Regions from separate parts of the Enterobacter dykesii genome, predicted to be linked through region 3. Evidence: predicted binding sites of a transcription regulator. Region 3 holds the regulator's gene; each other region holds the start of a gene.
The links. Region 3 encodes LexA, which represses DNA repair genes until DNA is damaged. Its sites were predicted from a motif close to TNCTGTATGTACATACAGNA; they were not measured.

Region 1: a site for LexA is predicted at 1,016-1,035, ahead of F0320_RS06905 (DNA translocase FtsK 4TM domain-containing protein). Genes of this name have one in related genera too.
Region 2: a site for LexA is predicted at 3,487-3,506, ahead of sbmC (DNA gyrase inhibitor SbmC). Genes of this name have one in related genera too.
Region 4: a site for LexA is predicted at 1,527-1,546, ahead of dinB (DNA polymerase IV). Genes of this name have one in related genera too.

The regions. Positions count from the first base shown of each region.
Region 1 covers NZ_CP126604.1:1,463,446-1,468,360, forward strand. The annotation lists gene lrp (leucine-responsive transcriptional regulator Lrp) at 483-977, shown strand; gene F0320_RS06905 (DNA translocase FtsK 4TM domain-containing protein) at 1,113-4,814, shown strand.
Region 2 covers NZ_CP126604.1:2,904,326-2,909,240, forward strand. The annotation lists gene emmdR (multidrug efflux MATE transporter EmmdR) at 1-680, opposite strand, end outside; tRNA gene F0320_RS13935 (tRNA-Asn) at 842-917, shown strand; gene F0320_RS13940 (gamma-glutamylcyclotransferase family protein) at 971-1,306, shown strand; gene F0320_RS13945 (DUF496 family protein) at 1,353-1,688, opposite strand; gene F0320_RS13950 (FUSC family protein) at 1,847-2,905, opposite strand; gene sbmC (DNA gyrase inhibitor SbmC) at 2,998-3,471, opposite strand; gene dacD (serine-type D-Ala-D-Ala carboxypeptidase DacD) at 3,591-4,757, opposite strand.
Region 3 covers NZ_CP126604.1:297,984-302,898, reverse strand. The annotation lists gene F0320_RS01380 (cupin domain-containing protein) at 125-613, opposite strand; gene zur (zinc uptake transcriptional repressor Zur) at 729-1,241, shown strand; gene F0320_RS01370 (CsbD family protein) at 1,311-1,520, opposite strand; gene dinF (MATE family efflux transporter DinF) at 1,641-2,978, opposite strand; gene lexA (transcriptional repressor LexA) at 3,042-3,650, opposite strand; gene F0320_RS01355 (diacylglycerol kinase) at 3,759-4,127, opposite strand; gene plsB (glycerol-3-phosphate 1-O-acyltransferase PlsB) at 4,282-4,915, shown strand, end outside.
Region 4 covers NZ_CP126604.1:856,723-861,637, reverse strand. The annotation lists gene pepD (cytosol nonspecific dipeptidase) at 1-376, shown strand, start outside; gene dinB (DNA polymerase IV) at 451-1,509, opposite strand; gene nqrM ((Na+)-NQR maturation NqrM) at 1,618-1,821, opposite strand; gene nqrF (NADH:ubiquinone reductase (Na(+)-transporting) subunit F) at 1,821-3,044, opposite strand; gene nqrE (NADH:ubiquinone reductase (Na(+)-transporting) subunit E) at 3,055-3,651, opposite strand; gene F0320_RS03970 (NADH:ubiquinone reductase (Na(+)-transporting) subunit D) at 3,658-4,296, opposite strand; gene F0320_RS03965 (Na(+)-translocating NADH-quinone reductase subunit C) at 4,289-4,915, opposite strand, start outside.

The sequences.
Region 1 (4,915 bases), 1.2 Mb from region 3:
AAGAGCGCAGCAATTTTGATATCAATCTGTGTAATAGTCACGGACGATGAATGGCGCGCTATAACATCACGCTTTCGCCTGAAAACCGGTCGTTTGTAAGGCAATAAAATGAGGATTAATACCCTGCCGTAATGAATATCCGGCATGTTGTACTAAAAAACGATGTTTTGCTTTGACAATCCCCTGCGCTTTTGCGAAAACATTCAAGGAAGAAAAAAAACCGCGTTAACCGTATGCCGCATAGGCATGCACGTAAATGCCATTTTTACCGGGTCAGTGAAATCTACGCATGGCGTGGACAGACGCCATACGTGATGTCGGTGACTGCCTTCGGGCAACGGTCTTCTTACCAACAGAACCCGAATCCGCATCGCGTCTAATACATAATCAGGCGATGTGATGACTAACGGGTACAGGCTCTGAACAGTGATGTGCACAGGGTCCAGGCAGGAGTAGGGAAGGAATACAGAGAGACAATAATAATGGTAGATAGCAAGAAGCGCCCTGGCAAAGATCTCGACCGTATCGATCGTAACATTCTTAATGAATTGCAAAAGGATGGGCGTATTTCCAACGTCGAGCTTTCAAAACGTGTGGGACTTTCCCCGACGCCGTGCCTTGAGCGTGTGCGCCGACTGGAAAGACAGGGTTTCATTCAGGGCTATACAGCTCTGCTGAACCCGCATTATCTGGATGCCTCACTTCTGGTATTTGTTGAGATTACTCTGAATCGTGGTGCGCCGGATGTGTTTGAGCAATTTAACGCCGCTGTACAAAAACTTGAAGAAATTCAAGAGTGTCACCTGGTGTCCGGTGATTTCGACTACCTGTTGAAAACCCGTGTGCCTGATATGTCCGCCTACCGTAAGCTGCTGGGTGAAACCCTGCTGCGTCTGCCAGGCGTGAACGACACCCGTACTTATGTGGTGATGGAAGAGGTCAAACAGAGCAATCGTCTGGTTATTAAGACGCGCTAACACGGAACAGGTGCAAAATCAGCGTAGTTTGATTACACTCCTGTTAATCCATACAGCAACAGTGCCGGGGAGTCCCGGCGCTGTTGTCCGTTTTAGCAAAAAGGCAGGATATGCCTGATACCTGGAGAGCCTTTTTTGAGCCAGGAATACACTGAAGACAAAGAAGTCACACTATCGAAGCTAAGCAGCGGACGTCGTCTCCTCGAGGCTTTGCTGATTGTTATTGCCCTTTTCGCCGTCTGGCTGATGGCAGCCTTACTCAGTTTCAACCCCTCAGATCCCAGCTGGTCACAAACTGCATGGCATGAGCCTATCCATAATTTAGGCGGTGTCCCCGGTGCCTGGCTTGCGGACACGCTGTTCTTCATTTTCGGTGTGATGGCCTACACCCTTCCCGTCATTATTATTGGCGGATGCTGGTTTGCGTGGCGTCATCGTCAGAACGATGATTACATCGACTATTTTGCCGTGTCGCTGCGCCTGATTGGCGCACTGGCGCTGATCCTCACCTCGTGCGGGCTAGCGGCGATAAATGCGGATGATATCTGGTACTTCGCCTCTGGCGGGGTGATCGGCAGCTTACTCAGTTCTGCGCTGCAGCCGATGCTGCACAGCAGCGGCGGTACGCTGGCGCTGCTGTGCATCTGGGCGGCTGGGTTGACGCTGTTTACCGGCTGGTCCTGGGTGAGCATTGCCGAGAAAATTGGCAGTTTTATCCTCACCATTCTGACCTTCGCCAGCAACCGTACCCGCCGTGACGATACGTGGGTTGATGAAGACGAGTACGAAGATGAAGAGGAAGACGACGCGCCTGTGCAGCGTCGCGAGTCTCGTCGTGCGCGTATTCTGCGCGGCGCGCTGGCACGTCGCCAGCGTGTTGCTGAGAAATTTGCCAACCCGCTGGGTCGTAAAACCGATGCGGCGCTCTTCTCCGGTAAACGCATGGATGAAGACGAGCAGGTTGCGTATCGCGCTGCAGGTGTCGCCGTCGATCCTGACGATGTGCTCTTCTCCGGCAGCCGTGCCACGCCGGGTGACTTCGACGAATACGATCCGCTGTTAAACGGCCATTCGGTTACCGAGCCGGTTGCAGCCGCCGCAGCCGCGACGACCGCTGCGCAGGCGTATGCCGCGCCTGTCGACGCCGTGACGCCATCCGCGCCGGTTTCGCCGCCGGAATCCGTTATCCAGCAGCCTCAGGTTGACTGGCAGACTGCGCCAGGCGTTCACACGCCGGAGCCGGTTATCGCGCCTGAACCTGAAAGCTACATCCCTGTGCAGCAGGAGCAGTGGCAGCAGCCTTATCAGCCGCCGCAGCCTGCGTATGAACCGCAAGATTATCCGCACTATGAACAGCCTGTGGCCCAACCTTATCAGGAGTATGTGCCTGAGTCGGTTGAACCTGTGCAGCCTTATGTAGAGCCGCAGCCTGAACCTGAAATCGTGGAAGAGGTAAAACCCTCTCGTCCACCAATGTACTATTTTGAAGAAGTCGAAGAGCGTCGTGCGCGTGAACGTGAACAGCTGGCCGCATGGTACCAGCCTGTGCCTGAACCGGTGCAGGAGCCAGTGACGAAAGCGCCTTCTGTTTCTGTTCCACCGGTCGACCCGACGCCTGCTGTTGCACCCGTAGCAGAAAGCGTGAAGCAGGCTACCGCGGCTGCTGCCGTGGCTGCACCTGTCTTTAGCCTGGCAACAGGGAGCGCGCCACGTCCTCAGGTGAAGGAGGGGATTGGCCCGCAACTGCCTCGCCCTAATCGCGTTCGCGTTCCAACCCGCCGTGAGCTTGCCTCTTATGGCATCAAGCTGCCTTCCCAGCGTATGGCCGAAGAGAAAGCGCGCGAGCCTGAGTACGAAGATGACGCCGATGAAATGCAGCAGGACGAGCTGGCCCGTCAGTTCGCCGTGCAGCAGAATCAACGCTACGGTGAAGAATATCAGCACGATGAACCGGTGCTGGAAGACGAAGAGGACGCGGCTGAAGCCGAATTGGCGCGCCAGTTTGCCGCCACCCAGCAGCAGCGCTATTCCGGTGAACAACCGGCTGGTGCAAATCCGTTCTCGCTGTCTGATTTTGAATTCTCACCGATGAAGGATCTGGTGGATGATGGCCCGAGCGAGCCTTTATTTACCCCGAGCGTGATGCCGGAAGCAGAGCCTGTGCGCCAGCAGCCAGCACCACAGGCCTACTCGCAGCCGCAACAACCTGTTCAGCAGCCGTATGCGCAGCCGCATCAATCTGTTCAGCAGCCACCACAGCCGCCGCAGTTCCAGCAGCCTGCGCCTCAGCCGCAGGAAAGTCTGATTCACCCGCTGCTGATGCGTAACGGTGACAGCCGTCCGCTGCAGCGTCCAAGCACGCCGCTGCCGTCTCTGGATCTGTTAACGCCGCCGCCGTCAGAAGTGGAACCGGTTGATACCTTCGCGCTGGAGCAGATGGCGCGTCTGGTGGAAGCGCGTCTGGCTGACTTCCGCATCAAGGCAGACGTGGTGAACTACTCGCCGGGTCCTGTTATCACACGATTTGAACTGAACCTGGCGCCTGGCGTTAAAGCCGCGCGTATTTCCAACCTGTCCCGTGACCTGGCGCGTTCTCTGTCGACCGTTGCGGTACGTGTGGTGGAAGTAATACCGGGCAAACCGTACGTTGGCCTTGAGCTGCCGAACAAGAAACGTCAGACCGTCTACCTGCGTGAAGTGCTGGATAACACCAAATTCCGCGATAACCCCTCTCCGCTGACGGTGGTGCTGGGTAAAGATATCGCTGGCGATCCGGTCGTTGCGGATCTTGCCAAAATGCCTCACCTGCTGGTAGCGGGTACTACCGGTTCCGGTAAGTCTGTCGGTGTGAACGCCATGATCCTCAGCATGCTCTATAAAGCGCAGCCGGAAGATGTGCGTTTCATCATGATCGACCCGAAAATGCTCGAACTTTCGGTCTACGAAGGCATCCCGCATCTGCTGACCGAAGTGGTCACCGATATGAAGGACGCCGCCAACGCTCTGCGCTGGAGCGTCAATGAGATGGAACGCCGCTACAAGCTGATGTCTGCGTTAGGCGTGCGTAACCTGGCCGGTTATAACGAGAAAATCGCCCAGGCGATGCGCATGGGGCGTCCGATCCCGGATCCTTACTGGAAGCCGGGTGACAGCATGGATGCCCAGCATCCGGTGCTGGAAAAACTGCCTTATATCGTCGTGCTGGTCGATGAATTCGCTGACCTGATGATGACCGTCGGTAAGAAAGTTGAAGAGCTGATTGCCCGTCTGGCGCAGAAAGCGCGTGCGGCCGGTATTCACCTTGTGCTCGCGACCCAGCGTCCTTCCGTGGACGTTATCACTGGTCTTATCAAAGCGAACATCCCGACGCGTATCGCCTTTACCGTATCCAGTAAAATTGACTCCCGTACCATTCTTGACCAGGGCGGCGCAGAGTCGCTGCTGGGTATGGGTGATATGCTCTATTCAGGCCCGAACTCTACCTCTCCGGTGCGTGTCCACGGTGCGTTCGTCCGCGATGAGGAAGTACACGCCGTCGTGCAGGACTGGAAGGCGCGCGGTCGTCCGCAATACGTTGACGGTATTACCAGCGATACGGAAAGCGAAGGCGGCGGCGGTGGCTTCGACGGCGGCGAAGAGCTGGATCCGTTATTCGATCAGGCGGTTAACTTCGTTACTGAAAAACGCAAAGCGTCCATCTCTGGCGTGCAGCGTCAGTTCCGAATTGGCTATAACCGCGCAGCGCGCATCATCGAGCAGATGGAAGCGCAGGGCATTGTGAGCGAGCAGGGGCATAACGGTAACCGCGAGGTGCTGGCGCCGCCGCCGTTTGATTAACCTTCAGCGATTGCAAAGAAGGGTAAATCAGCCAAAATTAAGCATTTTCTTCTGTCGCCTGCCTTCGGGCAGGTCCAGAATAGAAGACGGAAACCCCATAT
Region 2 (4,915 bases), 1.9 Mb from region 3:
CCGGCACCGACGAACCCCAGCCCCTCCCACGAGAACACGCCGTAAATCAGTACGCTGCTGATAATGATGTTCAGGATATTCATCCCGCCGTTGATCAGCAGCGGAATTTTGGTGTTGCCCGCCCCGCGCAGCGCGCCGCTGCCAATCAGGGCAATGGCTGCCGCTGGATAGCTTATGACGGTCATCTCGAGGTAGGTCAGCGCCAGGTCTTTAACCTCGTTCGTGGCCTCCCCGGCGACAAAATCGATAATCTCTTTACCGAAATAGTGGATCACCGCCGCCAGAACGATCGAAAAAATGGTCATGATCATCAGTGACTGGCGGGCCGCCTCGCGTGCACGTTTGGGATCCAGCTTGCCGAGGCTAAAGGCCACCACCACCGTCGTCCCGAGGTCTATGGCGGCAAAGAACGAGATCACCACCATGTTAAAGCTGTCCGCCAACCCAACCCCAGCCATCGCCTCTTTCCCCAGCCAGCTCACCAGAAAAGTGCTCAGAACCCCCATCAGCAGAACGCAGGTATTTTCCAGGAAGATAGGCACGGCAAGAGGGGTGATTTCACGCCAGAACAGGACACGATAGCTTTTACGTTTTGCATACCATGGCGTGCGCGTTATCGCCTGGCGTAAGGAGGCAGTGACGTTCAAAATGGACCTTAGCGAGAAAAGTTGAAACTCCATTTCAAATGATGGGGGACAAATGCTAATCCTGCAAAGTATTTTCCTGAAAAAGATGTGTGGATTTACAACAAACTGACGACAGAATCAGCAATCAGTCGATTTTCCCTAAGATCAGGTTTGACAAAACTTTTTTCGCCGCTAAGATAAGCCTCCACAACGATTCCTCTGTAGTTCAGTCGGTAGAACGGCGGACTGTTAATCCGTATGTCACTGGTTCGAGTCCAGTCAGAGGAGCCAAATTTAAAAAGCCTGCTTTTAAAGCAGGCTTTTTGCTTTGCGGATGAGGGAAAATGAACGCTCTGTTTGTCTACGGCACGCTGCGCCCGGGCCACTGTAATGCGCATATTCTTGAAAACATCGGCGGCGAATGGCTGGCCGGTTCCGTATCCGGCACGTTTTACGAACGCGGCTGGGGCGCTGCGGCGGACTTCCCGGGAATTGTGCTCCACCCTGACGGCCCCCGCGTCGAAGGCTATCTGTTTATCTCTGATAACCTTGCCGCACACTGGCAGATGCTGGATGAGTTTGAAGACGGCTACGATCGGGTTGAGGTCACGGTGACCACCCTTGAAGGCAAGCAGGTTCAGGCCTGGATTTATCAGCTACAGCCGCGTTCTGAATCATAAAAAAGGCTCTCTGTCACCAGAGAGCCTTTTTCACCATTCGCTGCGATTACTCGCTTTTTGCTTCGCCGTTTTTGATTTCGCCCATCACTTTCAGCTTTTTAGAGATGTCACGGCGCTCTTTGGACAGCTCAGCATTTTTGATGATGTAGTCATCAACGCGGTCTTCATAGTCGCTCTTCATGCTGGCGATGATGCCCTGAATAGCTTCAACGCTCATGCCTGGCTTGATGTAGTCGCTCAGGTTGTCGAGCAGCAGAACACGTTTCTGGTTGTCACGGATCTTCTTCTCAACGTCCTGGATTTCACGCTGCAGCTTGTTTTTGCGGCGGAACAGGCGGACGAATTCCAGAACATCCTGGAACGAAGGCTTGGTAGTTTCCATTTTTACACCCCTGATAATGTGAGATTCGGATTCGTTAAGGCAACCGTTGTAACAATAACCTTACTGACAGCGGCTGCGAATGACAATGAGTATATCGTTTAAAGCTATCATAACCCCAATTGCTGCTGAATCGAAGCAGCAGGCGTCACATACGCCTTTTATTTGCGCAGCGCCCGGCAAATAAGGTGCGATAACAGCTCAAGCTGCCGCGCCAGTTCCATGCTCAGCCAGACGTAGCCATGAATAGGGGTTTCCGCCACGTTATCGCTCTGGCGTTCATTGATTAACTGCTTCAGCTCCGCGACGATCTCATTCAGTCGTTCGCTGTTGGCCAGTATCGGCTGAGGGTTCCCTTCATAGAGCGCATGAGCGATGGTCAACAGCGTCTGCTGCGTCATCTGCTGGGTCTCTTTGAGGGTCTGCGCGTTAAGCATCAAAAGATGGCTGGGACGCGAAGCCCAGTGGGCGTTGATTTGCAGTTCAAGCATGCAGACCAGGTTGCGGCTTACCGTCTGGATGGCTTCGAAAATCGATTTTTGAATGCGGGTTTCTTTGCTGGCGGGAGTGATCAGGCCGCGCATTTTGACCACGTCGTTGAGGATGGTTTGCAGATGCTTTTCCAGCCGGGGACGCTCGACCAGATTCGGAGAAAAACCGGCCTGATAGACGCGGTTAAAGGCGGTGACGTAGTTCGCCATCTGAATACGCCAGTGCAGAAAAGCGCGCTGCGGCCAGATGCCGGTGAAGAGCATGGCCAGCAGTGACCCCAGGATGACATCCCCGCTTCGCCACAGCGCAGTGGTCATATCCCCGGCGGGCGCACCGACAACCACCGCGAGCGTAATACCAATCAGCAGCGCCTGATACGGTCTTTTGCCCAACGCCAGCCAGCCGCACAGGAACATGGCGGCCCCGCACCATACCAGCATCACGGGAAACGAGATAAGCTCCAGCTTAAGGGCAATAAGCCCAAGGGCCGAGCCTAAAACCGTCCCGCCAATTCGCTCAAAGGCGCGCGGAACAACGTTCCCCCAAAACGAGATGGGCCCCATCACCACCACCAGGGTGATCAGCGGCCACGTCCCTTCCGGAACATCAAGCAAACGGACCAGTACAAACGTCAATACGAACGCCAGCGCGATGCGACACCCGTGCACCACGCGGTAATGTTTGTACAACCGAATTTCAAAAGGGGTTAATGATTTGTCGGGACGCACACCCGCTCTCCAGCTACACGGCAAATCACAATTGTACTGTGTTTTCAGCCGGGCGGATCGCCCCCGGCTGAAAAACCCTTCGTTTAGCAGGCTTAAGCCGTTTTACGCTCTACCGCGATATACATTTCGATATCCCAGTAGCCGTCTGCATTGCCGTCATTGAGATAGCGTTCGAAGCAGGGTTTAAGCGCCATCTGGTACTTATTGTCCTGCAGCAGAGAGTTGAAGAACTGATACCACGGCGTGGCGAAGTCGTAGTTTTCCACGCGCGCCGTCGCCACGGCATAATCCCCGGCCGCGATTTCCGTCATCATGACGCCTTCGCTGTTTTCCGGGATAACGAAATCGTCCGGCACCGTAACGGCCGTATCGCAGCGCAGTTTTTCTGCCGGGACTTCATCGGGGTTATCGTAGTAGACCGCAACCCACTCCAGCGGCTCAATGTGGCGCCCGTCCACCCACATGACCAGCTGTTCAAAGCCCTGTTTTACCGTTTGTTCCCACGGTCCGACCAAATGAAAACCGGCAATCTTACGTTTCTGTTGCTGCTTGATGCTGTAGTCCATGCTGCCTCCACTTATTACTGTATATTTATACACTATAAAGCTGGATTACTATTATCGGCAAACGAGGAGTGTTTATTATGTGAGCAGACTCGCAACCCTGCCAGTCTGCCCATCAGCGGTTAAAGCGTGTGATGCAGATAATCGCTCATGCGTGAGAACAGGCCGCCCTTATCAACGGCTTCCAGCGTCACCAGCGGCCAGTGCGCCACCACCTTGTCGCGATCGTAGAGCTGGATCTCCCCGACCCGCTGGTGCGCAGCAATCGGCGCTTCCAGCTCTTTTTTATCCAGCATATATTTGGCTTTGATGTTCGGCACTTCCGCTTTCGGCAAGGCCAGCCAGAAGTCCTGGTCGGTGCCCAGTTTCACCTGCTCCTTATCGCCGTACCAGATACGCTCTGTCCCCACTTTTTTACCGCTATGCAGGATTTGCACCGTATCGAAATTCTGCTGCCCCCAGTGCAGCAGTTTCCGGGCCTGGTCCTCACGCCCTTTCGGGCTGTCCGCCCCCATCACCACCGCGATTAAACGGCGCTGCCCGTCAACGGCGGACGCAATCAGATTAAAGCCCGCCCCCGAGGTGTGCCCCGTTTTAAGCCCGTCCACGTTCATGGTTTTATCCCATAGCAGGCCGTTACGGTTTTGCTGGGTGATCCCGTTCCAGGTCAGGCTCTTTTCGCTGTACATATGATAAAACTCAGGCTCGCCGTGAATGATGGCCCGGGAGAGTACGGCCAGGTCATAGGCCGAGCTGTGCTGGCCCGGCGCATCCAGCCCGTGGACGGTTTCAAAGTGCGTATCGCGCAGGTTAAGCTTCTGCACGTAGTCGTTCATCATCTTCACAAACTGCGGCTGACCGCCCGCCACGTGATCGGCCAGCGCCACGCAGGCGTCGTTGCCGGAATCGACAATCAGACCGCGGCTTAAATCGCGCACGCTGACGCGATCGCCCTCTTTCAGGAACATCAGAGACGAGCCGTCAAAAACCGGGTTACCTTTTGCCCAGGCGTCACGCCCTACTGTGACAATGTCGTCCGGCGTAATGCGATGGCTATCAATGGCCCGATCAACCACATACCCCGTCATCAGCTTGGTCAGGCTCGCCGGATTACGTTGTTGATGTTCGTTGCCCGCCGTTAAGATCTGACCAGTCGTGTAGTCCATCAGCACCCAGGAGCCAGCCTGAATGGCCGGAGGCTGCGGCGAAAAATCCAGCGGTTCGGCCGCAAAAGCAGATGAGACACTCGAAGCGAGTAAAGAAACAGCAATAAACAGACGGCGTTTCAACGGTATATCCTCAGGTCATTAAAAATCGATGACCTTTTTACGGGAGTTCTGATGTCGTTACCTGGCTTAATTGCAAAAAAATGTGACAGAGCACAGGTTTTTCTCTGAAGCTGACGCGCAAATTTGCTCGACGGCGGTGCTTTTTATTCGGTCTGAAC
Region 3 (4,915 bases):
CCAAACAGGAACGAACTATTGCTGTGAATAAGTAGTAAAAGACCCGCTATTTCTATCCCTAAGTAAAACTCCCTTACGGCCTGTTATATTTTGTGACGGCCCTCAATATTTATAGAAGAGGAAATTATTTTTTCCCAGGTTTTCCATCATGCGGTCCAAAAAACTGGGGCGGGTGGTCTACCCAGCGATCCTCACGGGTAGCGGCATACACGGGGTTAAGAGGATAGTAGATGCGGTTGTGCTTCTTGTTGGCCTCGCCAACGACCAGTAACCGCACCTCTTCGTCCGTGTTGTTGATAAAGGTGTGGCAAATACCGGTTCCGGCAGGAAACCCCACGCTGTCGCCCGGTTCAAGTTTCCATAAATAGCCATTGATCCACGCTTCTGGATGACCTTCGAGCACATAAACGAACTCTTCTTCATCGCTTTCCGCATGCGGATAGGACGTCCTGCGCCCGGGCGGTAAACGCTCGTGATGGATACCAATGCGCCCGAGCCCAAGCTTGCGCGCCAGCGGGGCACCGATAGAAAACAGCTCGTCGCTGTCGGGATAGGTCGAATCATCCGCGCCTTCTACGTCGCGCCAGTGCCGAATACAGTCAGGTTTTTTCATTGTTTATTTCCCGGTTTGTAATGGGTCAGGTATAGCACAGACTGGCGGATCTCGGCGTTTTTACCAGAACATGATAAAGTGAGGGTTTTCCGTCCTATAACATCCGGGGTGCTAAATGGATAAGTCCACAAAAGAGCTGTTAGCGCAGGCCGAAAAGCTGTGTGCGCAACGCAATGTGCGCCTGACTCCGCAGCGCCTTGAAGTCCTACGTCTGATGAGCCTGCAGCAGGGTGCCATCAGCGCCTACGATCTGCTCGATCTGCTGCGCGAAAGCGAGCCGCAGGCGAAACCACCGACCGTGTATCGCGCCCTGGATTTCCTGCTGGAACAAGGATTCGTGCATAAAGTTGAGTCCACAAACAGCTATGTGTTGTGCCATCTGTTCGATCAGCCCACCCACACATCGGCGATGTTTATCTGTGACCGCTGCGGCGTGGTGAAAGAAGAGGCTGCGGAAGGGGTGGAAGATATTATGCATACGCTGGCAGCAAAAATGGGTTTTGCCCTGCGTCATAACGTAATTGAAGCGCACGGGCTGTGTTCTGCCTGCGTGGAAGTGGAAGCCTGTCGTCATCAGGACGCGTGTCAGCACGACCACTCTATTCTTGTGAAGAAAAAACCGCGTTAACGGCAAAAGAAAAGGCGGCTCATGGCCGCCCTCAGGGTGTACTTCCTTGTACTTGCGGGTATAGCCCGGTTACCAGCGGTAGTCGTTGCGTTTTTCCCAGTCGCCCACTTCTTTTTCCGCCTGGTCTTTCGCGTAGCCGTAACGCTCCTGGATTTTACCGACAAGCTGATCGCGTTTACCTTCAATGACGGTCATATCGTCATCAGTCAGCTTACCCCACTGTTCTTTCGCTTTACCTTTGAACTGCTTCCAGTTGCCGCCGATTTCGTCTTTATTCATCATCGTGTCCTCTTAGTTAAGCGTCGGGTCGTAACGTCCGTTACGTTCTTTTCTGCTGGACGTGATAATTATTGTAGTTAAGGACTCGGCAGTTGATTTCATATTCGGAATCTTTAACCGTTACGATATATCGTGCCGCGAGGGGAGCCAGGTATTGTTCTGCCAGTGGCGCCGCCAGATAAAAGCCAGCGATAACCCACGCAGCGAGAGGAAAACGGCCAGGGCCAGCCACAAACCGTGATTACCCAGCCAGGGAAGCGTCAGCAGCGTCAGGCCGAACCCCACGGCCGCAACAGCCATGCTGTTACGCATTTCAGCTCCGCGCGTCGCCCCAATAAACATGCCGTCCAGCAGATAACACCAGACGCCGACCACCGGTAAGATGACTTGCCAGATGAGATAGTGACTCGCCAGTTCGCGTAGCGCAGGGATAGACGTCAGCAATGCAACAATCTGCTCACCAAAGCAGGCGTAAACCAGGCCGAACGCCAGCGCCACCAGCCCTGACTGGCGGCAGGCTGCCCGCCAGACGTCCCGCAGTTGCCCGCTTTCGCGCGCGCCGTACGCCTGGCCCGAATGCGCTTCTACCGCATAGGCAAAGCCATCCAGCGCGTAGGCGGTAAAGGTAAGCAGCGTCATCAATACCGCATTGACCGCGACAATTTCTGGGCCCAGTCGGGCCCCGAAAACCGTCAGCGCGCCAAAGCAGAGCTGAAGCAGCAGCGAGCGCAGCATGATATCTCGGTTAAGCGCCAGCAGCTTACGGATATTGCCGCGCCATGCGGTTTTGAGCAGCGCCAGGGAGATCCCGCGCATCACCAGCACGCGCCAGACCATCCACAAGCCAATGATAAAGGTCCCATATTCGGCAATTGCCGTCGCCAGCGCCGCGCCCCGCACGTTCATATGCAGGCCCATTACCAGCCAGACATCCAGCACAATGTTGAGAAGGTTGCCTACTACCAGCAAAATCACTGGCGCACGGGCGTACTGCACGCCCAGTAGCCAACCCAGCAGAACCAGGTTTGCCAGCGAGGCGGGCGCGCTGAGCCAGCGGATTTCAAGGAAACGGCGCGCCTGAGCCAGTACCGCCTCGCTGCCGCCGACAACATGGAGCGCAAGGTCGATCAGGGGCGCACGCAATACAATGATTAATGCTCCCGCACCAAGCGCAAGAATCAGCGGCTGGACCAGCGCGCGCGCCAGGCGCAGCGGATCTTTTGCACCATAAGCCTGTGCCGTGAGCCCGGTGGTGCTCATGCGCAAAAAGAGCAGCAGCATAAACAGGAAACTGGTTGCCGTCGCGCCAATCGCCACGCCGCCAAGATAAACAGGCGAATCAAGATGACCAATAACGGCAGTATCGACCAGACCCAGCAAGGGCACGGTGATATTGGAGAAAATCATCGGCAGAGCAAGACGCCACAATGCCTTATCTGATGCCGTCAGCAGTGACATGAAAAATACCGGAAGTGTGGAATGAAGCAGGCTACAGCGGCGCCATAGCCTGTCAGGAAGAGGTTACAGCCATTCACCGTTGCGAATGACCCCAACCGCCAGTCCTTCGATAGAGAAGTTATGTTCGCGAAGATCGACCACAATCGGGGAGAACTCGTTGTTTTCAGGCAGCAGCTGAACGGTGTTCCCCTGTTTTTTCAGACGCTTTACGGTGACTTCATCATCTATGCGCGCGACAACCACCTGGCCGTTACGAACATCTTGCGTTTTGTGCACCGCAAGCAGATCGCCATCAAGAATACCGATGTCTTTCATCGACATACCGCTAACGCGCAGCAGGAAATCAGCACTCGGTTTGAACATGCCAGGATCGACCTGGTAGTGGCCTTCAATATGCTGCTGTGCCAGTAAAGGCTCACCGGCGGCAACACGGCCTATCAGCGGAATGCCCGTCTCTTCTTCCACCAGCAGGCGGATACCGCGTGACGCGCCTGAAACAATCTCAATCACGCCTTTACGCGCCAGCGCTTTCAGGTGTTCTTCGGCAGCATTTGGAGAACGGAAACCCAGACGCTGCGCGATTTCCGCACGCGTCGGTGGCATACCCGTCTGGCCGATATGATCCCGGATGAGATCAAACACCTCTTGCTGCCTGGTCGTTAACGCTTTCATTCCGCCCCCTGGGTGTATATACAGTTATGCTGTGAGTATATACAGTCAAAGGCGATTTTGGAACCAAAAACTGCACAAAAAACCAGGGACTTAATTATTCCTCGAGGCTCATCGGAAATGTGACCAAAGCAGCGTGACCCAGGTGATAACGGCAGTGATAATCGCCAGCAACACGGCAGCAGAGCCCATGTCTTTTGCGCGGCCAGAAAGCTCGTGGAAATCTGAACCAATGCGATCGACAACGGCCTCAATAGCGCTATTAAGAATTTCCACTATCATCACCAGAAGTACGGAACCGATAAGAAGTACGCGGGTAATAGCATCAACATCAAGGAAACAGGCGACGATCACCGCGATGATAGCGGCGACGCCCTCCTGGCGAAAGGCGGCCTCGTTGGCCCATGCGGCACGGAAACCTTTCCATGAATAGCCGGCAGCTTTGATGATACGCGTTAACCCAGTGGTATTATTGGCCATTAAAAGAACCTTTTATGAAAAAAAGCGTCAGTAACAGGAACTGTAGCGCGTTTCGCTACAGCCTGAAGTATGACGGGTAACAACAGAAATTTTGCGCGCTTTCTGTTATCCTTGCGCCGCAATTGCATTATTAACCAGAGGCTTTACATCGTTTATGTCCGGCTGGCCACGAATTTACTACAAATTACTTAATTTACCATTAAGCATCCTGGTAAAAAGCAAGTCTATCCCAGCAGAACCCGCGCTGGAATTGGGGCTCGATACCTCGCGTCCTATTATGTATGTTTTGCCTTATAACTCGAAGGCAGACTTACTGACGCTTCGCGCCCAGTGTCTGGCGCATGACTTACCGGACCCGCTTGAACCGCTTGAAGTTGACGGTACGCTGCTGCCGCGCTACGTCTTCATTCACGGTGGACCGCGCGTGTTTACCTACTACACGCCAAAAGAAGAGTCCATCAAGCTGTTCCACGACTATCTTGACCTGCACCGCAGCAACCCCGATCTGGATGTGCAGATGGTGCCGGTATCGGTGATGTTTGGTCGTCGTCCGGGCCGTGAAAAAGGTGAAGAGAACCCGCCGCTGCGCATGCTTAACGGCATCCAGAAGTTCTTCGCGGTCTCCTGGCTGGGACGCGACAGCTTTGTGCGTTTCTCCCCTTCCGTTTCGCTGCGTCGAATGGCGGACGAGCACGGTACCGACAAGATCATCGCGCAAAAACTGGCGCGCGTGGCGCGTATGCACTTCGCCCGCCAGCGCCTGGCTGCCGTAGGGCCGCGTCTCCCGG
Region 4 (4,915 bases), 560 kb from region 3:
CTGCCTGATCCGCTCGCTGATCGACAGCGGTAAAGAGTACGTGGTGAGCATGCTGGAATCTCTGGGCACGCTGGCGGGCGCCAAAACGTCTGCCAAAGGCAGCTACCCGGGATGGCAGCCGGATGCGAGTTCTCCGGTGATGGCGCTGGTGCGTGAAACCTATCAGCGTCTGTTCAACAGCACCCCGAACATTCAGGTGATCCACGCCGGTCTGGAATGTGGTCTGTTCAAGAAGCCGTATCCAGACATGGATATGGTGTCCATCGGGCCAACCATTACCGGCCCGCACTCCCCGGATGAGCAGGTTCATATCGAAAGCGTCGGTCACTACTGGACGCTGCTGACTGAACTGCTGAAAGCGATTCCTGCGAAGTAACGCCCTCATCCAGCCGTCTCCCACAGGGAAAGGGTAAAACGAAGGCCCGGTAAGCGTAGCGCCACCGGGCTTTTTTACAATCCCAGAAGCAGCTGGCGCTCTAGCTGCGGATCCAGCAGCGTGACGTGCAACCCCACCAGCCTCACCCCTCGCCCGCCCCGGCGTTCTTCCCATGCCTTTTTCGCCGTCGCGATAAGATCGTCTTTATTCAGACGCGGCCAGACGTGTTCCTGCGTGGTCTGCTGGAAGTCGTTGAATTTGAGCTTGATGCCCTGACGGGCGATGAGCAGGTCCGGCTTCACCTTGCTTAAGCGTCGCTCCAGTTCCGGGTAGAGCTGTTCCGTGATAATAGATTCGCACTCGGACCAGTCATGAATATCTTCAATAAGTGTGCGCTCAACGCCGACGGATTTCCGCAGCCGCTCGCTGTTCACATCGCGATCGTCAATCCCCTGGCTGCGCTCCCACAGCACGCGGCCAAACTTCCCGAACCGCTTAAGCAGCATCGCGAGATCGCTTCGCTGCACGTCTTCGCAGGTGCGTAACCCCATGCTTTCCAGCTTTGCGGCGGAGACTTTCCCAACCCCAGGGATTTTGCCAAGCGGCAGCGTTTTTAAAAATGTGGGCACCTCTTCCGGCGTAATGACGTACTGACCGTTGGGCTTATTTAAATCGGAGGCGATTTTGGCAAGGAATTTAACGGGCGCCACACCCGCCGATGCCGTCAGATTCAGCTCGTTGAAAATCGTCTGACGGATCTCCTTAGCCATCAGCGTCGCGGAGCCGTGGCAGTGCACGCTGTCGGTCACATCCAGATAGGCTTCGTCCAGCGACAGCGGCTCTATCAGAGAGGTATAGCGGGAGAAGATTTCCCGAATATGGAGGGAAGCCTCTTTATAGGCTTCAAACCTGCCGGGCAGAAGTGTGAGATGAGGGCAAAGCTTTAAGGCCATCGCCGTTGGCATCGCGCTGCGCACGCCAAATTTGCGCGCAGGATAGTTGGCGGTGCTGATGACACCACGCTGAACGCGGCTGCCGCCAATGGCGATGGGAATATCCCGCAGCGCCGGGTTGTCACGCATCTCCACTGCGGCAAAAAAGCAGTCCATATCGACATGGATTATTTTGCGCATAGTAAGCCCTCACTCATCACTGGATAAGTATACAGTAAACAAATGAGGATTGAGAAGCAGATGTAAGAATGCCGGGTGGCGGCTTTGCCTTACCCGGCCAACAAAAACTTAAATAATGCGCTTCTGCTCGCGGGCCATTCTTTTTTTCCGCGCATCGCACGGCTCCGGACAGTCGCAGACCTTTTCCATCCCAATAGAGGAAATACCGCCGCAGCTGCCCTGAATGCTTTTCCGCTTAACGATCCAGCCTAACGACATGCCGAAGATGACAAGCACAAACACCACAAAGGTTGCCAGAAACGTCAGCATCATCAGCCTCCAAAGTCATCGAGCAAGATGTTCTCATCTTCGACGCCGAGATCTTTCAGCATCTTAATCACGGCGGCGTTCATCATCGGCGGACCACACATATAGAACTCGCAGTCCTCAGGCGCCGGGTGCTGCTTGAGGTAGTTTTCATACAGCACGTTGTGGATGAACCCCGTATAACCCGTCCAGTTATCTTCCGACTGCGGATCGGAAAGCGCCACATGGAAGGTGAAGTTCGGGTTTTCACGCGCCAGCTGTTCGAACTCATCTTCATAGAACATCTCGCGCAGCGAGCGCGCCCCGTACCAGAAGCTGATCTTACGCTGGCTACCCAGCCGCTTGAGCTGGTCAAAGATGTGCGAGCGCATCGGGGCCATACCGGCACCGCCGCCGATAAACACCATTTCCGCGTCGGTATCTTTCGCGAAGAACTCCCCGAACGGGCCGGAGATGGTCACCTTATCCCCAGGCTTCAGGGACCAGATGTATGACGACATGACGCCCGGCGGTGCATCCGGCACATTCGGTGGCGGCGTGGCGATACGCACGTTGAGCATGATGATGCCCTTCTCTTCCGGGTAGTTGGCCATCGAGTAGGCGCGCAGCGTCGGCTCTTTCACCTCCGAGACAAAGCGGAAGAGATTGAATTTGTCCCAGTCGGCGCGGTACTCATGCGGCACGTCAAAGTCCGCATAGGCCACAGCGTGCTCCGGGCACTCAATCTGAATGTATCCTCCGGCGCGGAACGGGACATGCTCGCCTTCCGGCACCCGCAGCTTCAGCTCTTTTATAAAGGTGGCTTTGTTATCATTAGAAATAACCTCGCACTCCCATTTTTTGACGCCGAAGATCTCTTCCGGCAGCTCAATCTTCATGTTCTGGCGCACCGCGACCTGGCAGGCCAGACGACAGCCCTCTTTTGCCTCACGCTTTGTGATATGCGCCAGCTCGGTTGGCAGAATATCGCCACCGCCCTCTTTTACCGTCACGCGGCACTGCCCGCAGGAGCCGCCGCCGCCGCAGGCTGAGGAGACAAAAATGCCGTTACCGGAGAGCGTGTTGAGCAGCTTGTCTCCGGCCGGCGTGCGGATCTGATTCTGCGGCTCGTCGTTAATATCAATCACCACGTCGCCGGAATTCACCAGCTTCGCGCGCGCCGCCAGAATAAGCCCTGACAGCACCAGTACAATCAGCGTGAACATCACCACGCCAAGGATAATTTCCATCTGTTTGCCCTTATAGCTGCACACCGGAGAAGGACATAAAGCCCAGCGCCATCAGCCCGGTGGTGATAAAGGTGATCCCCAAGCCACGCAGCCCCGCAGGCACGTTGGCATATTTCATTTTCTCGCGGATCCCCGCCATGGTGACAATCGCCAGCATCCAGCCGATGCCGGAGCCAAAACCGTACACCACGGATTCGCTGAAGTTGTAATCACGCTGAACCATAAACGAGACGCCGCCAAAGATGGCGCAGTTCACCGCGATCAGCGGCAGGAAGATCCCCAGCGCGTTGTACAGCGACGGGAAATACTTATCGAGGATCATCTCGAGGATTTGCACCAGCGCCGCGATCACCCCGATAAAGGTGATGAAGTTCAGGAAGCTGAGATCAACCCCTTCCACCAGCGCGCCGTCCCGCAGCACAAAGTTGTACACCAGATTGTTGATCGGTACAGATAAGCCGAGCACCACGGTAACCGCGATACCGAGACCAAAGGCCGTCGACACTTTTTTGGAAACCGCAAGGAACGTACACATGCCGAGGAAAAACGCGAGCGCCATGTTTTCAACAAACACCGCCCGCACAAACAAACTCAGGTAATGAGCCATCGTCGGTTACTCCTTTTCCTGCTGTTCTGGCTTCAGCGTACGAATCAGCCAGATCAACAAACCGATAATGAAAAATGCGCTAGGGGCCAGCAGGAACAGGCCGTTTGGCAGATACCAGCCGCCGTTCTGCACCGTGTCCAGCACCGTGATGCCAAACAGCTTGCCGCTGCCAATCAGCTCACGCAGGAATCCCACGGTCAGCAGGATCACGCCGTAGCCCAGGCCGTTGCCGATGCCGTCCATAAAGCTCGCCAGCGGTGGCATTTTCATGGCGTAGGCTTCCGCACGCCCCATGACGATACAGTTGGTGATAATCAGCCCGACAAACACCGAGAGCTGTTTGGAGGTTTCATAGGCAAAGGCGCGTAGCAGCTGATCGACCACGATCACCAGCGAGGCGATGATCGCCATCTGTACGATGATCCTCACGCTGTTGGGGATATGGTGGCGGATCATCGAGATAAACATGCTGGAGAACGCCGTGACCAGCGTGACCGCCAGCGTCATCACTACCGCCGTTTCCAGCTTGGTCGTCACCGCCAGAGCAGAACAGACACCCAGCACCTGGAGCGTGATCGGGTTATTGGCTAACAGTGGGCCAATGAGCACCTTTTTAACTTCTTTCAGTTCACCGGTATCAGCCATTGTTCAGCGCTCCTTCACGTACGTTTTTCAGGAAAGGACCAAAGCCCAGCTCGCCCATCCAGAAATCAAAACTGTGCTGCACGCCTTTTGAGGTGAGCGTGGCGCCGGAAAGCCCGTCGACGGCGTAGTCGTCACCGGGACGTGCCGCCCCTTTCATCACCTTCAGCGCAGGCAGGCCGTTATCGTCGAGCACTTTCTTGCCGACAAACTGTGCCCGCCAGTTAGGGTTTTCAACTTCGCCACCCAGCCCCGGCGTTTCGCCCTGGTCGTAATACGTAATGCCTTTTACCGTGCGGCCATCGGTATCAAGGGCCACAAAGGCATACATCATTGACCACAGGCCGTTGCCGTAAACAGGCAGTACCACTTCCTGAATACGTTTTTGGGGGTCGCGAACCAGATAGATTTCGGCAAGGTTGCTGCGACGCTTAATCCCGGCGGGATCTTGCGCTGCCTCCAGCGTCAGGCTCATCTGTGGATCTTTCAGCGCCAGCGCCTGGTTGAATGTTGCCGGGTCTTTATCCAGCAGTTCACCTGTTTTTAAATCCACCAGACGCGCCGAAATACGTTCGGCAAAGACGGCCGAAACGTCGTCTGCGCTCATTCCTTCCTGCATCAG